Regions from separate parts of the Bacillus sp. Hm123 genome, predicted to be linked through region 2. Evidence: a T-box and tRNA genes for the amino acid it is inferred to sense, from the RefSeq annotation. Region 2 holds a T-box; the other holds one or more tRNA genes.

Region 1 (3,408 bases), 1.1 Mb from region 2:
CGTTGCTGCAAAGAGCTTTTAAAATTTGTGACAAGCTTCTTCTCTAATTCATTAACAAAATAAACGCCAATAATTTGCATAGCAAATAAAATAAGTAGCACATAAATTAATACAAACTTTAATTGTATCGAACGGAAAAAACTCACTTTTTTCATTTATGATTACTCCTGTTCAGGATTACGCAAGTAGTAGCCTACTCCTCTTCTCGTTACAATCCAGGATGGGTGACTCGGATTATCCTCAATTTTTTCACGTAAGCGACGAACGGTTACATCGACCGTGCGAACATCACCATAATAATCATAGCCCCAAACGGTTTGCAACAAATGCTCCCTCGTCATCACTTGACCAATATGTTTTGCTAAATAATGAAGCAATTCAAATTCACGATGAGTCAGCTCAATCGTTTCTCCACGCTTAGATACCATGTAAGCATCAGGCAAAATCGTCAATGTACCTACCGTAATTTCATTCGATTCTTCTTCTTCCTCCACCGGCGCAGGGGCCGCTTGATGACGACGTAAATTCGCCTTCACCCGAGCAATCAATTCTCTTGTACTAAATGGCTTTGTCACATAATCATCCGCACCAAGTTCAAGCCCAAGCACTTTATCAATCTCCGAATCTTTAGCCGTTAGCATGACAATGGGCATTTCATATTTTTTTCTTACTTCACGACACACTTCCATACCATCCCGTCCAGGAAGCATAATATCTAATAGAATCAAGTCCGGCTGCACTTCTTCTACCATCTCAACAGCCCGATCTCCATCGTATGCACAATGAACTTCATAACCTTCTTTTTTTAAGTTAAATTGTAGAATATCTGCAATAGGCCTTTCATCATCTACAACTAATATCTTTTTTTGCATCCTGCTCTCCTCTTTTCTTCAAAAGTCAAAAAATATTTACAATCAAATTGTTTAGTGAAGAGGTTATTCCTTTATTTTATCATAAGAAAACACCGATTTCTTCCACTTTTTATTTACTCTCAATCAAGCAAAAAAAGACTGACTCTAAACAATAATATCTACTATTTAAAAGGAGAAAATCCTTTTCATTGAGATATTCTTATGGCTGTCAGCCCTCTCAAAGCGGTCTTCTCAACATAAATACCGCATCTATTAACTGTATCACGAACAGCAACCTTTTTCATCCTTTAATAGGGAATATGAATATATACCCAAATGTTCCTCTCTTGGATCTTTTTCTTTCACAAAAAAAAACACCGCGAGAGTTATAATCATCGCGATGCTTCTTTGATGGCTCAGGACGGAATCGAACCGCCGACACATGGATTTTCAGTCCATTGCTCTACCAACTGAGCTACTGAGCCAAATCAATATGTATTTAACAAAAAAACTGAGCGGCCAACAAAGAGGTTGCTCTTAGAAGTCATGGCCGACTAATGAAAAAATAGGATTCATTAAGTAAACGATAAAAAGTAAATGATTCATTTATGGCGGTCCGGACGGGACTCGAACCCGCGACCTCCTGCGTGACAGGCAGGCATTCTAACCAACTGAACTACCGGACCATAACTATTGATTACTTTTTTTAAATAAAACTTGGTGACCCGTACGGGATTCGAACCCGTGTTACCGCCGTGAAAGGGCGGTGTCTTAACCGCTTGACCAACGGGCCATTCAATAAGAATGGTGAGCCATGAAGGACTCGAACCTTCGACCCTCTGATTAAAAGTCAGATGCTCTACCAACTGAGCTAATGGCTCGAAACAGTGTTTGTTCTTAGCAACGTTGTTAATGTTATCACAAGGTATTTAAGCTGACAATAGATTTTTAAAAAAAATGTCGAAAAAAATTTGACATTAGAAATAGCGTGAGTTGGACAAATTTTAAAAAGAATGGTATAGCCGTATGACTTAAAAACCAAAGAAACACTTCGTAAAGTTGAAGAACCGAGCGGAACACCGAAGAAACAACCAATACACAAAAGCACCGGCTTCCTCGAAAGGAGAAGCCGGTGCTTTTTATCTTAACCTTGTGCCCAAACACTGCGAACAATGTTCGTTTGATTGCGGTCTGGTCCTACTGAGAATGTAGATAACGGAATGCCTGTTAATTGAGAAACACGCTCTACGTAGTGACGAGCATTAACCGGGAGGTCGCTTAATGTTTTGCAACTAGTGACATCTTCTGTCCAACCTGGAAGCTCTTCATAAATTGGCGTACATTCAGCTAAAATATTTAAGTTTGCTGGATACTCTTCAATCACTTGATCGTTGTAACGGTAAGCGACACAGATTTTCACTGTTTCAATACCTGTCAGTACATCGATTGAGTTAAGAGAAAGATCCGTTAAACCGCTGACGCGACGAGCGTGGCGAACAACGACGCTATCGAACCAACCAACGCGACGTGGACGACCAGTTGTCGTACCGTACTCACGACCTACTTCACGAATTTGCTGACCAATTTCATCATGAAGCTCTGTCGGGAACGGGCCATCTCCTACACGGCTAGTGTATGCTTTCGCTACACCAACAACGCTATTGATCTTTGTTGGGCCTACACCAGAACCAATCGTTACCCCACCTGCTACCGGGTTAGAAGATGTTACGAATGGGTACGTACCTTGGTCAATATCTAACATAACGCCTTGAGCGCCTTCAAATAATACGCGACGACCTTCATCTAATGCATCGTTTAACACAACAGATGTATCGCAAACGTATTGTTTAATTTGTTGACCATACTCATAGTACTCATCAAGAATATCTTCAATCTTGAAGCCTTCTGTTTCATAGAAGCGCTCAAGTAAACGGTTTTTCTCTTCTAAGTTGCGAGTTAATTTCTCTTCAAATGCCTTGCGATCTAAAAGGTCGGCCATGCGGATACCGATACGTGCTGCTTTATCCATGTAAGCTGGTCCGATTCCTTTTTTCGTTGTGCCAATTTTGTTGTCGCCTTTACGTGCTTCTTCTACTTCATCAATTTTTAAATGATAAGGAAGAATTACATGGGCACGGTTACTAATGCGCAAGTTATCTGTTGACACATTTTGATCTTGTAAATACTTTAATTCTTGAATTAATGCTTTAGGATCTACTACCATCCCATTGCCGATCACACAAATTTTCTCTTTATAAAAGATACCTGATGGAATTAAATGCAATTTGTATGTCACGCCGTTAAATTTAATCGTGTGTCCCGCATTATTACCACCTTGGTAACGAGCTACTACTTCTGCGTTTTCTGAAAGGAAGTCAGTGATTTTACCTTTTCCTTCATCGCCCCATTGTGTTCCTACTACTACTACTGACGACATGTATAAGCACCTCCGAAGGGTCCCTAAATTTCTTTGTTATGTCAAGCACTTTTTATTTTAACAGGTTAAAGTAAAAGAAGTCAAACTGAAAATACGAACATTTAGTTATTTTGTTGTAAA
Region 2 (3,408 bases):
CACTTCATTCGGGAAGACGAAAATTCCTTCTGAAAATTCTTTCGCTACTAGCTTACTTTCGATACCAAGCTCTTGTAGCGAGCAAATCATGCCGTGTGAAGCTTCACCACGTAGCTTTGCTTTTTTAATTTTGAAATTGCCAGGAAGAACAGCGCCTACTTTTGCGACAACGACTTTTTGACCTTTATCCACGTTGGCTGCACCACAAATAATTTGAACCGGCTCTTCCTCACCGACATCGACTAAACATTTATTTAATTTATCAGCATTCGGATGCTGTTCACGCTCAAGCACATGACCGACAACGACATTTTTAATGCCTTCGCCTAAGTGCTCGACTCCTTCTACTTCAATTCCGCTACGGGTAATTTTCTCTGCTAATTCTTTTGCTGGCATTCCGCCAAGATCAACGTACTCGCTTAGCCATTTATATGAAACGAACATTGTTATTTCCCTCCTAATTATTCATGTACCGAAAATTGTTTTAAAAAGCGTAAATCATCTGTATAAAATAGACGAATATCATCAATGCCATATTTCAACATTGCAATTCGTTCCGCTCCCATACCAAACGCAAAGCCTGTATATTTCTTCGAGTCGTAACCGGCCATTTCAAGGACGTTCGGATGTACCATACCTGCTCCTAACACTTCGATCCAACCCGTTTGCTTACAAATGTTACAGCCTTTACCGCCGCACATACAGCTAACATCGACTTCTACTGATGGCTCAGTGAATGGGAAGAAGCTTGGGCGTAGACGGATTTCACGATCTTCACCGAACATTTTTTTCGCAAAAGCTTGAAGCGTGCCTTTTAAATCACCCATACTAATGTTTTCATCAACGACAAGACCTTCAATTTGCATAAATTGATGAGAATGTGTCGCATCGTCATTGTCGCGGCGGAATACTTTTCCTGGACAAATGATCTTTACTGGGCCTTTTTCTGTATTGTTTTCCATCGTGCGTGCTTGCACAGGAGATGTGTGTGTACGAAGTAGAATATCTTCTGTGATATAGAAAGAATCCTGCATATCGCGTGCCGGATGACCTTTCGGAAGGTTCAATGCTTCAAAGTTATAGTAATCCTTTTCCACCTCTGGCCCTTCTGCGACAGCATAGCCCATGCCGATAAATAAATCTTCAATTTCCTCGACTACGCGTGTTAACGGGTGGTGGTTGCCTGTTTTCACTGGACGACCTGGAAGTGTAATGTCGATCGTTTCTTTAGCTAATTGTGCTTGAATCGCTTGTTGCTCTAATGTCGTTTGCTTTGCTTCGATCGCTGAAGCAATCGCTCCGCGCACTTCATTAGCCAGTGCCCCCATCTTCGGACGTTCTTCCGCCGATAATTTTCCCATGCCTTTCAATACTTCTGTCACAGGTCCTTTTTTTCCTAAATAAGCGACACGAACGTCATTCAGCTGTTTTAAATCAGCGGCTGTTTCAATTTGCGCCAGCGCCTCTGTTTGTAATTGCTTTAATTGCTGTTCCACAGTGTAATTCCTCCTTTTTTGTTGGCAAAAAGCGGTTTCGGATCGTAAACACAAAAAAGCCCCGTCTCCCGAAAAGGGACGAGGCTTTGGTCGCGGTACCACCCTTATTAACATGCTTAAATACATGTTCACTTCATTGATGTAACGGTTCTTCACCGGGGCATTTTTACGCTGATGGCGGTCCTAATGCCGGCTCAAGAGGTGAACTTCGCTTACCGTTTCATAAAAGTGCTTCCAGTCTGCGGCACTTTCTCCCTGAAAAAAACTAATATAAACTACTCTTCTCTATCATTGCCTTTTGCCTTATACAATTTGTTCTCATTATAGTACATTTTCACTCAAAAGTTCAAACATTTTTCAATGAATGTTTAAAATGATACAGCAACACACCAGCTGCCACCGCCACGTTCAACGATTCGCTACCGCCGTAGATCGGAATAAATACATTACTTGTCGTCTCGGCTAACAGCGCTTCGTTCACACCGCCACCTTCATTTCCAACAAGAAGAGCGAAGGCATCTTGCACTTCCGCTTCCCGATAATCGACTGCTTGTTGTAAAGACGTACCAAACACCGGAATTTGCTGATTTTTTAATTGTTGAATCGCTTCATCGAGCGGCATTTGAATAAGCGGCAAATGAAAATGACTACCTTGCGCGGCACGAAGCACTTTCGGATTGTACGGATCGGCACAGCCTGTTCCTAAAATCACACCATCTAGCCCCGAGGCATCCGCTGTGCGAATCATCGTCCCGATATTACCTGGATCTTGCACTGCATCAATGAGTAAATACGTACGACCGATGAAAGACTCAGGCAATGGACGTTTGCGACAAACGGCAAACACTCCTTGGTTCGTTTCTGTATCGGCAAGCTCCTTCGTAACCTCCGCTGTCACCATCGTCATTTCAACCCCATCCATATTCCAATGGGCAGGTAAAGAAATATCTTCTGATACAACGACTTCCACAATCTCTTCTTTATGATTTAACGCCTCTTCCACTAAATGAAGACCTTCTAGCAAATATAGTCCTGTTTTTTCTCGCTCTTTTTTCGTTAACAGCTTCTTCCACTGCTTCACTTGAACATTTTTCGTTGATTGAATAAATTTCACTTTTTCCGCTCCTTTAATGCATAGGGATTTTCGTTTCATTATAGCTTATTTTTTTCGCATATTAAATGAAAGCTCAGGAGAAAATAATAAAGACTATGGGAAAAGGAGCGATTTGGATGAACTTTAATTTGCGGCAAGCAGTATTAAATAATGTTACAGGCAGTTCCCAACAACAACTAGAACAAACGATTGTCGATGCGATTCAGCGAAATGAAGAAAAGATGCTTCCGGGTCTTGGCGTATTGTTTGAGGTATTTTGGCAGCACGCTGAAGAACAGGAGAAGCAGCATATGCTACAAACATTAGAGACGGGATTAAAACAATAAAGTGAAACTTCAATCAGTGGGGGGGTTTCTTCATCCCCCACTGATTGTTAGTTGAACCAATCGGGCTTTTACGGGCTGTTGATCTCCTACCTACACGCCTGCGCTTTTTCTGCCCTGTTGAGGTGGGAGTCTTACAGCCCGTTAATGCGGGATAAATTTAGAAAGGGCAGTCAGGTTTCTCCTGATCGCTCTTTTTTTGTGTGTAACGATGAGGAGAATGTGCGATTGATTCAAGATAACTCACCTATACTCGGTGCTTGTTTAAACATAAGATACAGAAAGGTGTTCTTAATGTATACGATGATTAAGTAATACCTTTTATGCACTCGAAAAAGGAGGGGATATTATGGCTTATAAATCAAGGAAGCGTAAAAAAAGATGTTCTAACAGCTGTATTGATAAGATGTGTTTCTACAAACCAAAATATGTAACAATCTCTTGTGGAGATGACCATCATCAGACAAAAGAAAAA

The links. The T-box of region 2 lies ahead of pheS (phenylalanine--tRNA ligase subunit alpha). A T-box ahead of a tRNA ligase gene usually reads a tRNA of that ligase, here a tRNA-Phe.
Region 1: it has a tRNA-Phe gene. The T-box ahead of pheS (phenylalanine--tRNA ligase subunit alpha) is inferred to sense a tRNA for this amino acid. The anticodon was not compared.

The regions. Positions count from the first base shown of each region.
Region 1 is NZ_CM200277.1:3,571,407-3,574,814, forward strand. Features, by position in the region: gene walK (cell wall metabolism sensor histidine kinase WalK) at 1-155, opposite strand, end outside; gene vicR (cell wall metabolism response regulator VicR) at 162-872, opposite strand; tRNA gene ACSVDJ_RS18570 (tRNA-Phe) at 1,264-1,336, opposite strand; tRNA gene ACSVDJ_RS18575 (tRNA-Asp) at 1,461-1,537, opposite strand; tRNA gene ACSVDJ_RS18580 (tRNA-Glu) at 1,570-1,644, opposite strand; tRNA gene ACSVDJ_RS18585 (tRNA-Lys) at 1,657-1,732, opposite strand; gene ACSVDJ_RS18590 (adenylosuccinate synthase) at 1,996-3,288, opposite strand.
Region 2 is NZ_CM200277.1:2,511,930-2,515,337, forward strand. Features, by position in the region: gene pheT (phenylalanine--tRNA ligase subunit beta) at 1-444, opposite strand, end outside; gene pheS (phenylalanine--tRNA ligase subunit alpha) at 462-1,496, opposite strand; T-box leader at 1,568-1,797, opposite strand; gene ACSVDJ_RS13105 (TrmH family RNA methyltransferase) at 1,843-2,610, opposite strand; gene sspI (small acid-soluble spore protein SspI) at 2,727-2,936, shown strand.